Regions from separate parts of the Mesorhizobium australafricanum genome, predicted to be linked through region 3. Evidence: riboswitches for the same ligand, from Rfam matches in the RefSeq annotation. Region 3 holds a riboswitch; each other region holds the start of a gene.
What was found. A riboswitch is a leader RNA that binds a small molecule or an ion and turns the genes downstream of it on or off. The one in region 3 is predicted to bind cobalamin.

Region 1 (6,961 bases), on a different contig from region 3:
AAACTCTCGCCGCTGAACTGGCAAAGAATCCAGGAGGCGCCGCTGCGCACCATATCGGCATCGATGTCGGAGATCAGCGCCCTCGCGTCGCGTTCGGCAGAGGGCATCGTCGCCATATAGGTGAGCAGCGCCTTGGCGGTGGCGAGATAGCCATGGCTGCATTCGTTGAACGGGCTTTCCTCATCACCGAGGCTTCCCGGCATCAGGCCCCAGAGGCAGTAGGTGTATTGCAGATTGCCGTGATTATAGAGCCGCCGGAAGGTCGGATCGGTCACGGTCTGGCGCCGGGCGAGGTCGAGGATGTCGCCGCGATAGCGCGCGATCACCGCCATCTGGCCATGGGTCAGGCTGGGGATCTGGATGCCGGGGGGAGGGGGCGTGGAGGACCCGCTATGCGCTTGCGCCGATGCCGCGGTCAGAAGCGCGAGCAACGCCGCCATCGAGCAATTCCAGGAAAAGTGTAATGCGGTTTTCCGTCCGGAATTGCGAGAAAACAAAAGACCAAAGTGGTTCAGCGGTCGTATCGACCGTTGAGCCAATTTGGCCGCCAGGGCGCAGAACCGTGGCGGCCAACGCATGGATTTCAGGCGTAGCGGCGTGCCGGGCCGCGCTGGTCGCGCGCCGCGACCACGCGCGCGGCAACCGCGCCGAAGCCGAGCCCGACGACGGTCCACAGCACGAGCTGGATGCCGAGCGAGGCAACGCGGAACTGCCACAGCACGATCGCCGAGAAGTTCTCCGGCACTTCGTTGATGTCGGGCAACGCCGCCTTCACCAGCGCGAAGACCACAAGGAAGGCGAGCCCGGCCACGATCGAGGCGTTCCAGGCGCCGAGCTGGTTCCACAGCCGCTGTGCCAGCCCAACCGCCGCCACCATCGCCGCGATCGAGATCACGATCATGATGAAGAATAGCTCGGTGCGATAGGCGATGGTTTCGGGATTGCCGACCGCGGGTGGGTTCGCCGGGTATTTGAGGCTGGGCACGACGATCACGGCGAGGAAGCCGAGCAGCGCCAGCAGCGCCGAGGTGCCGCGAGGCCCGAGCGAGCCCAGACGGCCATAGGCATAGGCGAAGACCAGCGAGAACAGCCCGCCAAGAGCGGCGCCATAGACCAGCACGCCGGTTGCGAGACCAATGCCGGCCTGTGTGGCGCGGCTGACCATCTCGGGCTCTGGCGCCTCGCCGGCCGCCTGCGCCTGCTGTTCCTCGTAGGCGATCGCCTTGTCGACCTGCGGCTCGCCATAGACGCGGGCGAAGGCGAACGCCAGAATCCCCGCGACCAGCCCGACAAGCATGCCGCGCAGCAAAAGTTTTCCGACCATGTCACTAATCCCTCTGAGCAATTCCAGGAAAAGTGCGTAGCGGTTTTCCGTCCGGAATTGCGTTCAACCAATCAAGCAATTCCAGGAAAAGTGCGTAGCGGTTTTCCGTCCGGAATTGCGTTCAACCAATCAAGCAATTCCAGGAAAAGTGCGTAGCGGTTTTCCGTCCGGAATTGCGTTGAGCCAGAATCGAAAGCGAGTTCAGCGATGCCGAACCGCTTTAGTGGCAGGGGAAGCCGAGCAGGTGGCGGCCGTCATGCACGAATTCGTGCACCGCCGTGCCGCGGATCAGCGACGTCGCGCCTTCTTCCGCGCCGACGAAATAGATCATCAGCATCAGCATCAGGCCGGCGAAGATGGCCCAGGGCAGAAGCTCGCGAACCGGAATCGCAACCGGACCGTAGCTGGGGGCGAAGGTGGTGTCGGACATATTGACCTCCCGTGGGATACTGCGTCCCGTTGATCGAACAATGCTGCGGAATAAGGCCTGACTTTCGGCTGGTGCCGATTACAGTGGCGCGACCGTGCCGGACTCGCACCGGCTTCCAATCCCGTATAGCGCTAAAACACTTGTCAGCACTTCGTTCGCCTGTCAACGACATGTAATGGCGGCACGGCTTCGTGAGGCCTATTTTTTGACTGGGCCACGGAGTTTTTCATGCTCGCCCGCCTGACGATGATCGCAAGCGCTGCGACGCCCGGCATGCGCAAGGGCCGCTTTCCGAAGGAGGAGGCGCCGGAGGCGCGGGCCCTTGAGCGTGCGGGCGCGCTGGCCGCTTCGCTGCGCCGCGCCGATCGCGTCTGGACAAGTCCAGCACTTGCCGCGCGGCGGACGGCCGAGGCGCTTGGCCTTGACGCCACGGTCGAGCAGTTGCTTGCCGAGCAGGATTTCGCGCGCTGGGCCGGCAAAGGCTTCGAGGAGGTGCAGGCCCAGGACCCGGAAGGCATGGCGGCCTGGCTCGCCGACGCGGACGCAGCGCCCCATGGCGGCGAATCGCTTGCCGCCGTCGCCCGGCGCGGTGCCGCGCTGATGGAGCGCCTTGCCGGCGAGAGCGGCCACACCATCGCGCTCACCCATGCCGCGCCGATCCGCGCCGCCATGGTGCATGTGCTGGGCGCGCCGCTTTCCTCGGTGTGGAAGATCGACATCGAGCCGCTGTCGCTCACCGAGTTCCGAAGCGACGGCCGCCGCTGGGTGCTGCACTCAAGCGGCGTCGTCGTCGCCGGCTGAGCAGTCGGGCGTGAACGGTCCGCCGGCGGATCCTCTCACGCTTGGATAGCCGTTCGGCGCGATATCAAGCTGCCTTACCCTTTTCAGCGATCGCTAACGGAACGGAAACGCCTCGCTGCTATGGTGCCGCCCCGTGGCGAGGAGGACCGCGCCCGAGGAGCCCGCCGGATATGGCCAAATTTCCCGAGACCGAGCGCCGTCTTCATGTGCGCGAATTCGTGCTCAAGGAAGCCACGATCATTGCCGGCGGCGTCAGGATCGGCTGCTCGGTCAGGAACCAGCACCATCATGGCGCGGAATTGCGCGTGAGCGTGGATGTCGACATCCCGGAACGCTTCCTGCTCGAGGTTCCGGCCGACGATACAGTCTATCGCGCTTTGGTGCGCTGGCGGCGCAACGACCGGATCGGCGTGGCGCTCTACAGCAATGCGCTGAAGGACTGACGCTCAAACATAGCGGCGCACGCTCGCCTGGTAGGCGCGGTAGGGTTCGCCGAACTTGCGTTCCAGATAGGCTTCCTCGCGCAGCACCACGCCGTAATGCAGGATCGGGAAGCTCGCGACGAGGGCGACGACGGCCCACCAACTGTCGAAGAGAAGCCCGATTCCGAGAAGCAGCCCCATCAGGCCAATATAGAGCGGGTTGCGGGTGAAGCCGAACGGACCGCTGGTGATGATCGCGGTGGTCGGCAACGTCGGGTTCACATTGGTGCCGCCGCGCAACATGGTGGAGCGTCCCCAGGCGATGATCGCGATCGCGAGTGCTGCCAGCACGATGCCGAGCACGATGGTGAGCGGCCTGCCGCCGATGGCCAGCGGCCAGACATAGCGCAGCGCCAGCATCACGATCAGCGCGACGAGAAAGAGCAGCGGCGGGAACACCGCAACGCCGGGATTGTCCGCCTTGTCGTCCGTGGCCATCTTCGCCGGTCCTGAGAAAACCATGCGAATTACTATGCATCCGCGCCGGCCGTGCGGCAATCGCCGCAATCACCGACTGTTAAGGCCGCGGCGCTATGCAAGCGCCTGCCCATTGGAACGCAACCGCGGCGCGCGCGTTCATTGCTGCCGATCAACAGGGAATTTCGCGCATGAGCAGGACAGCCGTTTGGGTGGCGCTGATCGCCATCGTTCTCGTGGCTCTTTACCTGTTGCAGGCCAATGGCATGATCAGATTCTAGCGGCGCCGCGCGACCGTCGCGGAGTTAACAGCAGCGGCTCGTGCCGCAGCAGGACTCGCTTGCAGCCTTCTGTTCCTTCAGCCAGCGGTCACGCGGCTTGCAGCTTGCCGGCCGCGGCGACAGCTCAACCTCCACGGCCTCGCCAACCAGGCTTGGCTGCGCTGCCCGGTGCAGTTCCATCGGGCGGACGCCGTCGCTGACCTCGAAGGTCAGCTTCGCCGCCTGATCGAGAGCGACGTGATCCGAGACCTTGCGGATGATCGCGGCGAACTTGCCGGCCGGCATATGGATCGGCCCGCCCTCGTCCACGTCCCATAGCTGGACGAAGATTTCCGACCATGATTCCGGATTCGCTTCGCAATCCAGCGCCGAGAACTGCCCCGCCTTCACCTCGGTGACGTGGTAGCCCGGCTTCACCGGCCGCCCGTCATAGCGGAACACCAGCGGCCTGTCCTTGTAACCGGCCAACGCGCCCAGCAGGTCGCCGATGGTCAGGTCGGAGGGGTCAATTGGGGCGACGTTTTTCTGATTGTCAGAAGACAGCATGTCGGCTATTCCTCATTTCAATATTTCAAGGATTATTGAAACGTGGATGAACGTCAAGCCCTGACCGCTTTTGGCGCGCTGTCGCAGGAAACGCGCCTGCGCCTGTTGCGCCTGCTGGTCGTTGCCGGACCGGAAGGCATAGCCGCCGGCTCGCTCGCCGGACAGGTCGAGGTCTCGCCGTCCAATGTCAGCTTCCATCTTAAGGAACTGGAAAGGTCTGGCCTCGTGACCGCGCGGCGTGATGCCCGCTCGATCGTCTACAGCGCCGAATACGACGCGCTGTCCGGGCTTATCCGGTTCCTGATGGAGGATTGCTGCTCGGGCCGTCCGGAAATCTGCGCGCCGGCGCTTGCCGCGCCTTGCTGCCAGCCGGGCGAGGGGGCCCGGCGATGAGCACCTTCGATCTGTCGCGCCGGTTCGCTTCTGAAGCCCTGGGCACCGGTCTCCTGGTGGCGACAGTCGTCGGCTCCGGCATCATGGCCGACGCGCTGACGCATGACACCGCGCTGGCGCTGCTTGGCAACACGCTTGCAACCGGCGCCATGCTGGTGGTGTTGATCACCATCCTTGGGCCGATCTCCGGCGCGCATTTCAATCCCGCCGTCTCGCTGGTGTTCTGTCTCAACCGGTCGCTGCCTGCCCGCGATCTTCCCGCCTATCTGGTGGCGCAGGTCGCCGGCGGCATTGCCGGCACGATCGCGGCGCATCTCATGTTCGCCCTGCCGATGCTGGAGGTCGCGACGAAGCTGCGTACCGGGCCGGCACAGTGGTTCTCCGAAGGCGTCGCGACTTTTGGACTTGTCGCCGTCATCCTTGCCGGCCTCCGCTTCGAACTGAAGGCCGTGCCGTGGCTGGTCGGTCTCTATATCACGGCGGCCTATTGGTTCACGGCGTCCACGTCCTTCGCCAATCCCGCCGTCGCTGTGGCGCGCTCGCTGACCAACACCTTCTCCGGCATCAGGCCGCTCGACCTGCCGGGCTTCGTCGTCGCCGAATTGCTCGGCGCCCTGATCGCACTTGCGCTGATGGGCTGGCTGCTCAAGCCCGAAACCGTTCAGCAATCCCAGCCACTGAAAGCAGAGCCATGACGGTCACGATCTATCACAACCCCGATTGCGGCACCTCCCGCAACACGCTGGCCATGATCCGCGCCAGCGGCGAAGAGCCTGTCGTGATCGAATATCTGAAGGCGCCGCCGAGCCGCGAGCGGCTGCTCGAACTGATCGCGGCGATGGGGATCGCTCCGCGTGAGTTACTGCGGGAGAAAGGAACGCCTTACGCCGAGCTTGGCCTCGCCGAGTCGAAATGGAGTGACGACGAGCTGATCGATTTCATGCTCGCCCATCCGATCCTGATCAACCGCCCGATCGTCGAAACGCCGAAGGGCACGAGGCTATGCCGGCCGTCGGAAGCGGTGCTGACGCTGCTCGACAATCCGGTGCGCGAATTCGTCAAGGAAGACGGCGAGAAGGTCGCCTATTAGGCTCCCGCCCGATGCATGTCGCCCAAAAGTGCGCAGCGGTTTTTGGGAAAACGACATGCATGAAAACAACTGCATGTCGCCCAAAAGTGCGCAGCGGTTTTTGGGAAAACGACATGCATGAAAACAACTGCATGTCGCCCGAAAGTGCGCAGCGGTTTTGGGAAAACGACGTGCACTAAAACAACTTAGAGCGTCAGATGCTTCATGAAATAGATGGACGCCTTTGGTTTGCCGAGGGGGTCGACGAAGTGATGCGGCACGACACCGACTTGCTGCCAGTTCATGCGCCGATAGAGCCGTTCGCTCGCTCCGCCCTCGGCGGTGTCGAGAAGGAGCAGGGTACGCTTTCTCTTCCTTGCCTCGTCCTCGACGGATGCCATGAGCGCGGAACCGATGCCTTGCCGCTGGAAATCTCGATGAACGAGAAGCATGTAAACCTCTGCCCGGTGCAGCGCATTCGGTTCCGGCGACAGATAGAGCTGCACGGTGCCGACGAGATTGCCGTCGAGATAGGCGCAGATGAGAAGGCGTTCCCCGTCCGCCACGAAGGGGAAGATGCCTTGCCAATAGGACTGCGCCTGTTCGGCGCCGAACGGCAGGACAAAGCCGACGAGCGCCCCATCCTCGATGCTCTGCATCAATATCTCGGCAAGGGCGCCAAGCTGCGCCTTTGCCTCGGCCTCGTCGATCACCGCGATACGCATGTGCTCTCCCATTTGAGGCTCGATAGATAATGGGCTTTGAGCAATCCGTGAAGGCCGAAGTGCCTGCGCCGGTCGCGCGAGATCGCCATGTCCTTGTTTCGGCACTCGGCGTCACGCAGATCCTCGCCTGGGGATCGTCCTACTACCTGCCCGCGGTGCTTGCCCAGCCGATTGCCAGGGACACCGGCTGGTCGCTCGCCTCGGTCGTGGCCGGGCTGTCCTGCGGGCTCCTGCTTGCCGGGCTCGTGTCCCCCATCACCGCGCGGCTGATCCAGCGCCACGGCGGGCGGCCGGTGCTTGGCGCCAGCTCGCTGCTGCTGGCGACCGCGCATTTGCTGCTGGCGTCGGCTACCGCCTATCCGCTTTATATGCTGGCCTGGCTGCTCATGGGCCTGGGCATGGCGAGCGGTCTTTACGACGCCGGCTTCGCCACGCTCGGGCGGCTCTATGGTCAGGGCGCGCGCAGCGCCATCACCAACTTGACGCTGTTCGG
Region 2 (6,961 bases), on a different contig from region 3:
AGCGGGATGATGGCCGACTGTTCGCGCCCCTTCGGATATTTGGCGATCCACTGCTGCGCCGCCGCCGCATTCGCCTTGTTGAAGGCGAAGGAGGCTGGCTGGACGCTGGCATCTGCGAGACGGCGGACTGACATTTAGCGATCGACCTCACCAAACACGATGTCGAGAGAGCCAAGCACGGCGGTGACGTCGGCCAGCATGTGGCCGCGGCACAGGAAATCCATGGCTTGCAGATGTGCGAAGCCGGGCGCGCGCAGCTTGCAGCGGTAGGGCTTGTTGGTGCCGTCGGAGACGAGATAGACGCCGAACTCGCCCTTCGGCGCCTCGACGGCCGCATAGACCTCGCCGGCCGGCACGCGATAGCCTTCGGTGTAGAGCTTGAAATGATGGATCAGCGCTTCCATCGAACGCTTCATCGCCTGGCGCTTGGGCGGAACCACCTTGCCGTCGAGGTTCGACACCGGACCGGTGCTTTCCTTGCCGAGCAGGAGATCGACGCACTGGCGCATGATCTTGGCCGACTGGCGCATCTCTTCCATGCGCACCAGGTAACGGTCGTAGCAGTCGCCGTTCTTGCCGATCGGGATGTCGAAATCCATCTCGGAATAGCATTCATAAGGCTGCGACTTGCGCAGGTCCCAGGCAGCGCCCGAGCCGCGCACCATCACGCCCGAAAAGCCCCAGGCCCAGGCGTCGGCCAGCGACACCGTGCCGATATCGACATTGCGCTGCTTGAAGATGCGGTTGCCAGTGAGCAACGCGTCGAGATCGTCGATCGACTTCAGGAACGGATCGATCCACTTGCCGATGTCCTCGACCAGCTTCTGCGGCAGGTCCTGGTGCACGCCGCCGGGCCGGAAATAGGCCGCATGCATGCGCGAGCCGCTGGCCCGCTCATAGAACACCATCAGCTTTTCGCGCTCGACGAAGCCCCACAGCGGCGGCGTCAGCGCGCCGACGTCCATCGCCTGCGTCGTCACATTGAGGATGTGCGACATGATGCGGCCCATCTCGGAATAAAGCACGCGGATCAACTGGCCGCGCTTCGGCACCTCGATGCCGAGCAGGCGCTCGGCCGCGAGAGCGAAGGCATGCTCCTGGTTCATCGGCGCGCAATAGTCGAGCCGGTCGAGATAAGGCACGGCCTGCAGGTAGGTCTTGGCCTCGATCAGCTTCTCGGTGCCGCGATGCAGAAGGCCGATATGCGGATCGACTCTGTCGACGACTTCGCCGTCCAGCTCGAGAACCAACCTCAAAACACCGTGCGCTGCAGGGTGTTGAGGCCCAAAGTTAATGTTGAAATTACGAACGGAGGTTTCAGCCATGGTGGCGCCTCAATTTGCCTTCGCCTTCTCATCGCCCGGCAGAACGTAGTCCGTTCCCTCCCACGGGCTCAAAAAGTCGAAGTTTCTGAATTCCTGCTTCAATTCCACCGGCTCGTAGATGACCCGCTTGGCCTCGTCGTCGTAACGAACCTCGACAAAGCCGGTCAGCGGGAAGTCCTTGCGCAGCGGATGGCCCTCGAAACCATAGTCGGTGAGAATGCGACGCAGGTCCGGATGACCCGAAAACAGCACGCCATAAAGGTCGTAGGTCTCGCGCTCGAACCAGTCGGCACCGGGATAGACGCCGGTCAGCGACGGCACTAGCGTCTCCTCGTCGGCCTGGACCTTGAGGCGGATACGGACATTCTGCTTCGGTGACAGAAGGTGATAGACGACGTCGAAGCGCTTGGCGCGCGACGGGTAGTCGGCGCCGCAGATGTCGATGATCGAGATGAACTGGCAGCGCGGATCGTCGCGCAGGAAGGTCGCCACCTCGACCAGATTGCCGGGGTCGACGGAGACCGTCAGCTCGCCATACGCAAGCACGACTTCGCCGATGCGGCCAGAGAGCTTCTCGCCGAGATAGGTGGAGAGTTCGTTCAACGCTTGGGTCATCGGCTCACCGCTCGATCGTGCCGGTGCGGCGGATCTTCTTCTGCAGAAGGAGAATGCCGTAGAGCAGCGCTTCCGCGCTCGGTGGGCAGCCGGGCACATAGATGTCGACCGGCACGATGCGGTCGCAGCCGCGCACCACCGAGTAGGAATAGTGGTAGTAGCCGCCGCCATTGGCGCAGGAGCCCATCGAGATGACGTAGCGCGGCTCCGGCATCTGGTCGTAGACCTTGCGCAGCGCCGGCGCCATCTTGTTGGTCAGCGTGCCGGCGACGATCATGATGTCGGACTGGCGCGGGGACGCGCGCGGCGCAACGCCGAAACGCTCCGAGTCATAGCGCGGCATCGAGGTGTGAATCATCTCGACCGCGCAGCAGGCGAGGCCGAAGGTCATGAACATCAGCGAGCCGCTGCGCGCCCAGGTGATCAGCGCTTCGGTCGAGGTGACAAGGAAGCCCTTGTCGGCCAGTTCATTGTTGATTTCGAGGAAGAAGGGATCGTCCTCCCCCACCGGCCTGCCGGTGTTGGGATCGATGATGCCCTTGGGCTTCGGCGCGACGAGGGTGCCTGAACTGTCGTTCAATCCCATTCCAGCGCTCCTTTTTTCCATTCATAGGCAAAGCCGATGGTCAGCACCGCCAAAAACACCATCATCGACCAGAAGCCGAGCATGCCGAGCTTGGAGAAGGACACCGCCCACGGAAACAGGAAGGCGACCTCGAGGTCGAAGATGATGAACAGGATCGACACCAGGTAGAAGCGAATGTCGAATTTCATGCGGGCGTCGTCGAACGAGTTGAATCCGCATTCATAGGCGGAAAGCTTTTCCGGATCGGGACTGCGGTAGGCCACCAGGAAGGGGGCGACGAGAAGCGCCAGACCGACGACCGTCGCCACGGCGATGAACAGGACGATGGGCAGATACGAACTCAGGAGTGCGCTCATGCGGCGGCTTTCCTTCGGGGGCAGTTCACTTTGATTACAGCAACGAACTCTAATGCGGAAGCGTGACAGTTTAACCGCTGAACCGTTTTAAGGGGCCCATGCTGCAACGCGGCGAGGGTTAGCGCAGCGGTTTCGGTGACGCAAGTCAAACCTTGTTCAATTCGCGGCCCTGGACGCCATATCGGAAGAAACTGGTCCGATCCGCTCCTGTTTGATTTCCTTCACTTTTTACTCCACTTTTCTCTCCTGACATATCTCCCGCCATTTGCCTGCTAGCATGGCCGGAATCACCGGCTAAAAATCCGACGGACGATCGCGGCAAGGGTACCTTGATGAAGGAGAAAATCTCGCTCGCCATGGCCAGGCGCATCGCGCTGGGTGCGCAAGGGTTCAACGACCCTCGGCCCGGTGGCGTTCCGGATCGCCGGCACCTTGCGCGTGTGCTTTCGCGAACCGGCCTGTTGCAGATCGATTCCGTAAGCGCCGTGGTGCGCGCTCATTATATGCCGCTCTATTCGCGTCTCGGTCCCTACCCGCTTGCGCTGCTCGACAACGCCGCGGTCACCCGCAAGCGCGCGGTCTTTGAATATTGGGCGCATGAGGCGTCGTTTCTGCCCGTCGAGACCTATCCTTTGATGCGCTGGCGCATGCAGCGCGCCGAGCAGGGCGACGAGATGTATCTCGGCCTGGCGAAATGGGGCCGTGAACGCAAAACGACGATCGACGAGATCTACGCGCAAGTCGCCGAACGCGGGCCGATCGCCGCATCCGACATCGAGGGCCACAAGGGTAATGGCGGCTGGTGGGGCTGGAGCGAGGCCAAGCACGCTTTTGAGTGGCTGTTCTGGGCCGGCCGTATCACCACCGCCTACCGGCGCGGCTTCGAACGCTATTACGACCTGCCCGAGCGCGTTTTGCCGCAGGCCGTGCTCGACCTGCCCGTCCCCTCGGTCGAGGACGCGCATCGCGAATTGCTGCGCATTTCCGCCCGCGCCCATGGCATTGCCACCTATGGCGACCTGCGCGACTATTTTCGCCTGGCGCCGGGCGACACGAAAGACCGCATCGGGGAACTGGTCGAGACGGGCGAATTGCTGCCGGTGAAGGTCGAAGGCTGGGACAAGACCGCCTATCTTCACAAGGACGCACGCTTTCCGCGCCGAATCGAAGCGCGCGCCCTGCTCGCGCCTTTCGATCCAGTCGTCTTCGAGCGCACGCGGACGGAAAAGCTGTTCGACTTCCGCTACCGCATCGAGATCTACACGCCGGCCGAAAAACGCCAATACGGCTATTACGTGCTGCCCTTCCTGCTCGGCGACCGGATCGTCGCCCGTGTCGATCTGAGGGCCGACCGCCCGGCCAGCGTGCTGCGCGTCCACGCCACCTATGCCGAGCCCGGCGCTCCGCCCGACACGGCCGCCCAGTTGTTCGAAGAACTGAAGCAGATGCAAGGCTGGCTCGGCCTGGAACGCATCGAGGTAACGCCCGCCGGCGATCTGGGGCAGCCGCTGGCCGACATCGCGGTGTCGTAGCCGTGCGTTGACACTGTCGCCTGCAAAAGCCTAAATCCGGCCCAGACGGTCCCTTGCCCGCAACGGCAAGGGCCAAGAGGGAATGCGGTGCGGGCCGAAAACCCAAATCCGCGGCTGTCCCCGCAACTGTAAGCGACGAGCCCCGGCCGAAAACCACTGGGATGTTCCCGGGAAGGCGGCATTCAGGGTGACGACCCGCGAGCCAGGAGACCTGCCGTCTGAGACTTTTTGAATCCGATCGCCCGGCGGGTTTCCGGGCAAGGAGCATGGTTTTTTGGACCACAACGGCAGTTTTTCGGCTGGCACAGCGGACAATGCGTCCAGCGATCCCGACGCGTTGGCTGGCGTGACCGTCATCGTCTGCTCATCCTGCCGCGACGAAACCGGTTCGGACGCGCAGCAGCGCGCCGGCGCGCTGCTGGCCGAAGATGCGCGCTGCGCGGCATCGGGCGAGAAAATCCGCATCCGCACTGTCGAATGCCTCGGCAATTGCAAGCGCCGCCTAAGCGCCGCGCTGCTGCGCGACGGCTGCTGGAGCTACGTCTTCGGCGACTTGAATACGACCAGCGGCGCCGATCTCGTCGCCGGCGCAAAGCTCTTCGCCACCTCGACCGATGGCCTGATCCCGTGGCGTGGCCGTCCCGAATCCCTCAAGCGCGGCCTCGTTGCCCGCATCCCTCCCCTCGACATGCTGAAGGACTGACCATGAACGCTTCCGTTTCCCGTGTTCCTTGCACGGTCGTCACCGGCTTTCTCGGCGCCGGCAAGACGACGCTGGTCCGCCATCTTCTGGAAAACGCTGGCGGCAAGCGTATTGCGATCATCGTCAACGAATTCGGCGACATCGGCATCGACGGCGAAATCCTGAAGGGCTGCGGCATCGATACCTGTCCTGAGGAAAACATTGTCGAACTGGCCAACGGCTGCATCTGCTGCACCGTCGCCGATGATTTCGTCCCGGCGCTCGACCAGATCCTGTCGCGCACGCCGAAGGTCGATCACATCCTGATCGAAACCTCGGGCCTGGCTTTGCCGAAGCCGCTGGTCCAGGCCTTTCAGTGGCCAAGTGTGAAGAGCCGCGTGACGGTCGACGGCGTCATCGCCGTGGTCGATGGTCCGGCGCTGGCCGACGGCCGCGTCTCCGCCGACATGGACGCCCTGCAGGCGCAGCGCGCGGCGGACGTGACGCTCGACCATGACGATCCGGTCGAGGAGGTGTTCGAGGACCAGATCGCCTGCGCCGACCTGATCATCCTGTCAAAGAGCGATCTGATGGACACCGCCGGCTCTGCCCGCGCCAACGCCGTCATCAACGAGCACTCCGCCCGCGCCGTGAAAATCGTGCCGACATCGCACGGCAAGGTCGACCCGTCCGTGCTGCTCGGCCTCGGTCTCGCCGTCGAGGACGACATCGAGAACCGCAAGTCGCATCATGACGGCGCCTTCGACCACGAGCATGACGACTTCGACACCTTCATTGTCGACATTCCCTCGATCGCCAACCCGGACGAATTGGCAAAACGCGTCGCCCTTGCCGCCGAGCAGGAAAACGTGCTGCGCGTCAAAGGTTTCGTCGAGGTCGGCGGCAAGCCGATGCGCCTCCTGCTCCAGGCGGTCGGCCCACGCGTCAACCACTACTACGACCGCCCCTGGACGGCCGAGGACGACCGCCGCTCGCGGCTCGTCGTCATCGGCCTCAAGGGGCTGAACCGTCCGGCGATCGAGCGTATCCTCGCCGGCTGAGGCCAACACGATAAGCGATGCATATCCTCACCACCACATCCGCTTCGCTCGACGACCTCGCCGAGCCGATCGACCTCAGGCAGACGCCTGCGGATGTCGCGGCGCTGTCCTTCACCGACAGCGATCTCGCCGGCCTCGCCGCCGCCTGGAAGGCGGGCGCCGCGCGGTTGCCGTCAATGCGGCTTGCCGCCCTTCGCGACCTTCGCCACCCGATGTCGGTCGATCTGTGGATTGACAGCGTCGCACGCCACGCCAAGGTCGTCCTTGTCCGCATCCTCGGCGGCTATGACTGGTGGCGCTACGGCTGCGACCAGCTCGCCGCGGTCGCGCGCGAGCGTGGCATAAAGCTGGCGCTGCTGCCCGGCGAAAGCCATGACGAGGACCAGCGGCTGATCGAAAGCTCGACCCTGCCGCGCGAGGAGCTGGACGCCTTGCTCGGCTATTTCCGCGAAGGCGGCCCGGCGAACATGGTGGCGCTGGTGCACAGGCTGGCGCGGCTTGCTGGGGCTGAGGCGGCCGTGGCCGAGCCGGTCAGCGTGCCGAAAGCGGGGTATTATCAGTCTGGGCTGGGGGTTGTGGAGAAGCCGGACCTTTCAAACGCCGGCGTTCCTTCGCACCCCCCTCTGTCCTGCCGGACAGAGGGGAGTGTGACGAAACTCGACGCCAACAATGTCGGCGTCGTCCCCATCCTCTTCTACCGCTCGATGCTGCTAGCCGCCGACGTGGCACCGATCGACGCGCTGGCCGAAGCGCTGCGCTCGCATGGCATGACGCCCGTCCCGATCTTCGTTTCCAGCCTCAAGG
Region 3 (6,961 bases):
ATAGCGGAAGGCGATCGGGCCGTCATCATAGGCCGCCGCGGTTCGCACCATATGGCGAAGCTCCGCCTCATCGGCCGCGGCCATGACGACGAAGCCCGGCAGTGTGGACAGGAAGGTGGTGTCGAATGCGCCGCAATGGGTGGCGCCGTCGGCGCCGACGAAACCGGCCCGGTCGATGGGAAAACGCACCGGCAGTTTCTGGATCGCCACGTCGTGGACGACCTGGTCGTAGGCGCGCTGCAGGAAGGTGGAATAGATCGCGGCGAAGGGCTTGTAGCCTTCTGTGGCGAGCCCCGCGGCGAAGGTCACCGCGTGCTGCTCGGCAATGCCGACGTCGAAGGTCCGCTGCGGAAACACCTCGCCGAAGAGGTCGAGGCCGGTGCCGCTCGGCATGGCGGCGGTGATGGCGACGATGCGGTCGTCCTCGCGCGCTTCCTGGATCAGGCTCTCGGCGAAGACCTTGGTGTAGGCGGGCGCGTTGGCCGGCGCCTTGGCCTGCGCGCCGGTGATGACATCGAATTTGTTGACGCCGTGATATTTGTCGGCCGCGGCCTCCGCCGGCGCGTAGCCCTTGCCCTTCTGGGTCACGACATGGATCAGCACCGGGCCTTTGCCGTTGTCGCGCACATTCTTCAGCACCGGGATCAGATGTTCGAGATTGTGCCCGTCGATTGGGCCGATGTGGTAGAAGCCGAGCTCCTCGAACAAGGTGCCGCCGGTGACGTAGCCGCGCGCATGCTCGACCGCACGGGTGATGGCGCGGTCGGCGCGCTTGCCGAGATAGGATGTCAGCTTCTTGCCGAAATCGCGCAGGCCGAGATAGGCCTTGCCGGAGGCGAGCCTGGCCAGATAGGCGCTCATGGCGCCGGTCGGCGGCGCGATCGACATGTCGTTGTCGTTGAGGATGACGATGAGCCGGGCATCGAGCGCGCCGGCATTGTTCAGCGCCTCGAAGGCCATGCCGGCCGACATCGAGCCATCGCCGATGACGGCAATGACATTGTTGCGGCCGCCTGACAGGTCGCGGCCCATGGCCATGCCGAGGCCGGCCGAAATCGAGGTCGAGGAGTGTGCTGCGCCAAACGGGTCGTATTCGCTCTCGGCCCGCCGGGTAAAGCCGGAGAGGCCGCCCTCCTGGCGCAGCGTGCGGATGCGGTCGCGGCGGCCGGTCAGGATCTTGTGCGGATAGGCCTGGTGGCCGACATCCCAGATCAGCCGGTCCGCCGGCGTGTTGAAGACATAATGCAGCGCGACCGTCAGCTCGACGACGCCGAGGCCGGCGCCAAGATGGCCGCCCGTCTGCGACACGGCGTCGATGAGCTCGGCGCGCAGTTCCGCGGCGAGTTGCGGCAGCGCGCCCTCATCAAGCGTCCGCAGGTCCGCCGGGATGCGAACCTTGTCGAGCAGCGGCGTGTCTGGCTTCACTCGGGCGCGTCCTGCTTCAATTGATCGAACACGGCGCTACCAGCAAATTGCGCCATAATCATGCGTGGAAATAGGCCGCCGGCAGGCGAATGTAAATGCGCGTCAGTGACGCGCAGCCGTGCCGCCTTAGCCTTCCGGCAGCGGGATGAACTCTTCCTCATCGCCAGGAACGATATCGAAGCGGCCTGTCTTCCATTCCTGCTTGGCCTGCTCGATGCGTTCCTTCGAGGACGAGACGAAATTCCACCAGATATAGCGCTGGGAGCCGAGCGAGGCGCCGCCGAACAGCATGAAATGCGCGCCGCGCTCGGAGGAAACGACGATCTCCTCGCCTGGCTTGAACACCAGAAGCCGCTCGGCCGGGAAGATGTCGCCGGCGATCGAGACGTCGCCTTCCAATGTGTAGATGGCACGCTCCTCGGCATCGGCCGGTATTTTCACGCTGGCACCTGCTGCCAGTCTGAGATCGGCATAAAGCGTGTCCGAAGCGGTCGCCACGGGCGAGCGCCATCCTGAGAACTCGCCGATGACGACGCGGCCGCTGACGCCCTCGGCATCGATTTCGGGCAGGCGGATCACCGACGTGTTCGCGAAAACCGGGGCAATCTCCTCCTTGCCGTCGGGCAGCGCCAGCCAGGTCTGCAAGCCGGAGACCGACATCGGCGCGCCGCGCAATTCCTCCGGCGTGCGCTCGGAATGAACGATGCCGCGCCCCGCGGTCATCAGGTTCACGTCGCCGGGCGCGATCACCATTTCAGTGCCGAGCGAGTCGCGGTGCCTGATCTTGCCGTCGAAGAGATAGGTGACGGTGGACAGCCCGATATGCGGATGCGGACGAACGTCGAGCGCATGGCCGGCGCGCAGGATGGCGGGCCCCATGCGGTCGAAGAAGATGAACGGGCCGACCAGCCGGCGCTTTGCCGTCGGCAAGGCGCGACGTACCTCGAAGCCGCCGATATCCTTGGCGTTGGGAACGACCATCAGCTCGATCTGATCGCAGGCGAAGGCATCGCCAGGTTCAGGATCATTTCCCGGAAAGAAGCTCATGTCGGTTTCCTCAGGCGAAGCGGAGCGCCGACCTGGCCTTCGCCTTGGCGGCTTCTTCCTCGCGGTTGCGCGGTTCCTGCGCGGTCTCGAGCGAATCGATGAGCTCGCGCGCGATCGCGGCGATCGCCTCGACCGCGTGGTGGAAGGCATGCTCGTTGCGCTTGGAAGGCTTGGTCGAGCCGCTCAGCTTGCGCACGAATTGAAGCGCGGCGTCATGTACTTCGTCATTGGTCGCCGGCGGCTCGAAATTGGCCAGGGTCTTGATGTTGCGGCACATGGCTTGAACTCCTTACCTTGCTTGCTCTGCCCACCAGCTAGTCGGCGTCGAGCGGCTCCGTTCCAACCGGCTTGCCGTCGCGCGACAGCCTGATCTTCTCGACCTTGTCCTCGGCCGCCTTCAGCAACCGGTCGCAATGGGCCTTCAGCGCCTCGCCGCGCTCATAGATCTTGATCGACTGGTCGAGCGGGACGTCGCCGCGCTCCAGATCATCGACGATCTTCTCCAGCGCGTCGAGCGCCTGTTCGAAGCTCATCGCCTTGACGTCCTCATTGCCTTCCACTGCCATACCCTATCCCTTCATCAGCCGCCCGACATGGGCGGCGACTGAAAATGCCAGTCCCTGCAGATCGTAGCCGCCTTCAAGCAGGCTGACGAGCTTGTTGCCGCTGTGGCGCCCGGCGCACTCCATCAGCTGGCCGGTCGCCCAGTCGAAATCGTCCTCGGTCAGGTTGATCTCGGCCAGCGGATCGCGGTGATGCGCGTCGAAGCCGGCGGAAATGATGATCAGGTCCGGCGCGAACGCATCGATGGACGGCAGCACGCGCGACAGGAAGGCGTCGCGGAACAGATCTCCGCCGGTCTGCGGCGCGAGCGGCGCGTTGACGATGTTGCCGGCGCCGGTTTCGCTTTTCGCGCCGGTGCCGGGATAAAGCGGCATCTGGTGCGTCGAGCAATAGAGCACCGAGGGATCGTCCCAGAAAATATCCTGCGTGCCGTTGCCGTGATGGACGTCCCAGTCGACGATGGCGACGCGTTCGGCCTGATGCTTCTTTTGCGCGTGGCGGGCGGCGATCGCCGCGGTGTTGAAAAAGCAGAAACCCATTGCCGTGGTCTTTTCGGCATGGTGGCCGGGCGGGCGGGCAGCGACGAAGGCATTTGCGGCACGGCCCTCGAAGACATCATCGACAGCGGCATTGGCCGCGCCGATCGCCCTGACCACGGCCTGCCAGCTTTTCGGGCTGGCGCTGGTATCGGCATCGATCGAGACGATGCCGCTCTGAGGGATAGCCGCGCGGACACGCTCGACGAAATTTCCGGGATGCGCATAAAGGATCGTCGCCTCGTCGCCTTCCGGCGCGATGACGCGATCGAGCGCCGAAAAAGCCTCGTCATCCAGCACGCGCTCGATAGCCCGCAGACGGTCGGGCCGCTCGGGGTGGCCGGGCGGCGTGATGTGTTCCAGGAAGATCGGATGCGTGTAGAGACGGGTGGCCATGGCGCCTAATCTAGGCACCCGCGGCGCGGATGACCATGTTTGAGAAGCCGAATGGCTGGGGAAAATTGCGTCAGCCCGTGTCGCTGGCGCCATTGGCGCGGCCCAAGCTTCGCGGTAAGGTCTCCTCGCTGCCTGGTGCCCGCGACGCGGGAGAATCGGGAACACGGTTGAACTCCGTGGCGTGCCCAACGCTGTGAGGGGGACCGCGCCGGCAAAAGCCACTGTCGATGACGGGAAGGCGCCGGAACGGGTCGATCCCGAGCCAGAAGACCGGCCTGGCAGACATGGTCCTCCGCTTGGTCAGGCGGATGACTGCTTGTCGCAAGGGGAAAAGCGATGACGGCAACAGCAATCGCCGCGAGCGGCGATGACTTCGACCAATTGGCGCGCGATGCGGTCTACCGGGCGATATTCACCAGGCGTGACGTGCGCAGCCATTTCACGGCCGACGACCTCGAGGATGCCGTGCTGGCGCGGCTCATCACCGCCGCCCACCATGCGCCGTCGGTCGGCTACATGCAGCCCTGGAATTTCATCGTCATCCGCGATGGGGAGCGACGGCGACAGGTGCGCGACCTGTTCCTTGCCGCGCGCGAGCAGGAACTGCCGGCGATCGAGGAGGAACGGCAGGCGCTCTACAGGAAGCTGAAGCTCGAAGGCATCTGCGAAAGCGCGCTTAATCTGTGCATCACCTGCGACCGGCATCGCTCAAAGGACTCGCCGCTCGGGCGCTGGCACAACCCGGAGATGGACCTCTACAGCACCGTCTGCGCGGTGCAGAATTTCTGGCTGGCGGCACGGGCCGAAGGTGTCGGCGTCGGCTGGGTCAGCATCATCGAGAAGGAAGCGCTGAAGCAGCTCTTGTCGATCCCGGAGCATGTCACGCCGGTCGCCTATCTCTGCGTTGGACGCGTCTCATCCTTCGCGCCGAAGCCGGACCTCGAGGCGCATGGCTGGGGCAAGCGCCTGCCGCTGCCCGAACTGGTGATGAGCGAGACATTCAACGGCGCCGGCGAAGCGCCGCTCAAATCGGCGATCGCAAGGCTTGGCGGCGGTTCTTAGAGCGTTTCACCGTTTCACGGAAACGGCGAACCGCTCTGTCTCCTTGTTTTGACGCAATTCCGAACGGAAAACCGTTTCACACTTTTCCTGGAATTTGCTCTAGAAGCCGTGATCAGGCGGCTCTTCGCACCGAGGCTGCCGCCGATCAGGCGGCCCGGGGCGTATCCCAGCGCGAGCCGCCGCCAAACGAGCCCAGCGCCTTGTCGCGCAGTTCCCTGAATTTCGAGGACGCCTCGGCCAGCCGGTGGTCCCATTCGGGATTGGGGACCTGGCCCTCGATCGCATCGAAATAGACCTGCATCAACGAAGCGATGGCAAAGGGCTCGATGAAGGCGGCCTTGAAGGCCCAGGCAAAGACGATGGCCAGCACGAATGCCCAGCCGGCAAGCTGGCCCGGCATGACCCAGAGAATGGCGGCCGCCGGGGCGAGCATCAGAAGGAAGATGACGAAGGACACGCCCCACATGATTACCGCCAGCCAGACGGCGTTCTTGACCATGTGCTTGCCGTTCTGGGCGTAAAGCACGACGCCTTGCCGCGCCGTCTCGAAGGGCGAGCTCGAATTAGTGCGGATGTTGTAGCCGAGGATGATCTCGTCGACATAGGTCAGCGACAGGCGGATGACGGTGTTGATGAAGCTGACGATGCCGCTCAGGCCCGGAATAGGCAGGAAGGCGGCGATGCCGCCGATCAGGCCGGTGATGGCGCGGATGGCGCCCTTGACCAGCTGGTCGACGACGAAAAGGATGTTGGCCTCGGCAAAGCGCTGGGTGACCACCTCCTTAGCATAGGCGATCTGGCCCTGGCCGTCGGGCACGTCATGGCCGTCGATCAGATGCACCATGACGGCGATATGGCCGGCCTTGAGCACATAGAGGATGTATTCGCGGATCCAGTAAACGGCGATCGAGACGACACCGAAGCCGACCACGCCGCCCCACAAGGCAAAGGACATCGGCCCGTCAGGATCGGTCGAGATATGGCCGACGCCATAGCCGACGCTGGCGCCGGTGCCGGTCGCCATGATGTAGGCGACCGTGATGCCGAAATAGACGATCATGCGAAAGACGATGAACGGCCATGTCCGCATCATGATTGACACCGACCGGCCGATGCTGAAGTCCCACATAGCCCCGACTCTCCACCCTCGCGCATGACCCCGAAAATCGGAATCGATTTTCGGAAAAGGGTCATGCGCTGAATCATAGTTTTACAGCGTCCTTTGCGCGTCCAAAGAACGCGCGGCGCTGCAAGAGAATGGCGCAGGAGGATGCGCTCGCCCCTACAATTGTCAATCACGGCAGGGTTGCGCCGGCTCGAAACCGGTGCACAACCCGGGTGGCTTGGTTACCCCGGCGTGCCGTCAAGGCTTCTTGCGCAAGCCCTCGAGCAGTTGCTTGAACGCCGTGATCGCCTTCTTCGACATCGCTTCCACGTGCCGCCGACAATGCTGACCGAAGGCGTCACCTGGGTGACGCCCGGGATCGGCATCGGCATGGCGCTGGGGTCCTTTGCCGCCGGGTGGATGGTCGACAATTTCGGTCCGCAGAGCGGGTTCTGGGTGTCGGTGGCATCTGGCGCAATCGCGCTGGCCACCGTGATCGCTGGCCAATGCCGGCTGGCGACGGACGATTGCGATGTGGACAGGGGCGAGGCGGTGGTTCCGGCTGAGTGACGGTTATTCGGCTACCATCAGCGCAAACGTTGGCAGTTGGCCGGAGCCTCAACGACTTCGTCATCCACGGGCGAAGCAAGGAGCGAAGCGACGCGCGTAGACCCGAGGATCCATTCCGTGACTTCGACGCACCGCGACGGTGCAGATTTCTGCTCCGTAGCATTCTACGATCAAGGTCACGGAATGGATCCTCGGGTCTGCGCGCCGCTTCGCGTCGCTCCGCCCGTGGATGACGACGTAGCGTAGGCCTCGGCCA

Region 1: it holds a riboswitch for cobalamin, as region 3 does, so the genes downstream of both, RFM98_RS17745 (CbtB domain-containing protein) here and bluB (5,6-dimethylbenzimidazole synthase) in region 3, are expected to answer to the same signal.
Region 2: it holds a riboswitch for cobalamin, as region 3 does, so the genes downstream of both, RFM98_RS14765 (DUF1636 family protein) here and bluB (5,6-dimethylbenzimidazole synthase) in region 3, are expected to answer to the same signal.

The regions. Positions count from the first base shown of each region.
Region 1 is NZ_JAVIIT010000008.1:200,300-207,260, forward strand. Features, by position in the region: gene RFM98_RS17735 (hypothetical protein) at 1-440, opposite strand, end outside; gene RFM98_RS17740 (CbtA family protein) at 584-1,324, opposite strand; gene RFM98_RS17745 (CbtB domain-containing protein) at 1,545-1,754, opposite strand; adenosylcobalamin (AdoCbl) riboswitch at 1,755-1,898, opposite strand; gene RFM98_RS17750 (histidine phosphatase family protein) at 1,983-2,555, shown strand; gene RFM98_RS17755 (PilZ domain-containing protein) at 2,726-2,998, shown strand; gene RFM98_RS17760 (methyltransferase family protein) at 3,002-3,475, opposite strand; gene RFM98_RS17765 (DUF6428 family protein) at 3,760-4,281, opposite strand; gene RFM98_RS17770 (ArsR/SmtB family transcription factor) at 4,324-4,674, shown strand; gene RFM98_RS17775 (aquaporin) at 4,671-5,369, shown strand; gene arsC (arsenate reductase (glutaredoxin)) at 5,366-5,764, shown strand; gene RFM98_RS17785 (GNAT family N-acetyltransferase) at 5,950-6,468, opposite strand; gene RFM98_RS17790 (MFS transporter) at 6,498-6,961, shown strand, end outside.
Region 2 is NZ_JAVIIT010000006.1:323,644-330,604, reverse strand. Features, by position in the region: gene RFM98_RS14795 (NADH-quinone oxidoreductase subunit E) at 1-134, opposite strand, end outside; gene RFM98_RS14790 (NADH-quinone oxidoreductase subunit D) at 135-1,325, opposite strand; gene RFM98_RS14785 (NADH-quinone oxidoreductase subunit C) at 1,335-1,940, opposite strand; gene RFM98_RS14780 (NuoB/complex I 20 kDa subunit family protein) at 1,945-2,526, opposite strand; gene RFM98_RS14775 (NADH-quinone oxidoreductase subunit A) at 2,517-2,882, opposite strand; gene RFM98_RS14770 (winged helix-turn-helix domain-containing protein) at 3,215-4,414, shown strand; cobalamin riboswitch at 4,444-4,647, shown strand; gene RFM98_RS14765 (DUF1636 family protein) at 4,689-5,117, shown strand; gene cobW (cobalamin biosynthesis protein CobW) at 5,120-6,157, shown strand; gene RFM98_RS14755 (cobaltochelatase subunit CobN) at 6,175-6,961, shown strand, end outside.
Region 3 is NZ_JAVIIT010000002.1:247,011-253,971, forward strand. Features, by position in the region: gene dxs (1-deoxy-D-xylulose-5-phosphate synthase) at 1-1,425, opposite strand, end outside; gene RFM98_RS04665 (pirin family protein) at 1,552-2,472, opposite strand; gene RFM98_RS04670 (DUF2277 domain-containing protein) at 2,483-2,749, opposite strand; gene RFM98_RS04675 (exodeoxyribonuclease VII small subunit) at 2,787-3,038, opposite strand; gene RFM98_RS04680 (histone deacetylase family protein) at 3,042-3,968, opposite strand; cobalamin riboswitch at 4,085-4,261, shown strand; gene bluB (5,6-dimethylbenzimidazole synthase) at 4,305-5,030, shown strand; gene RFM98_RS04690 (hypothetical protein) at 5,176-6,159, opposite strand; partial or broken gene RFM98_RS04695 (MFS transporter) at 6,424-6,705, shown strand.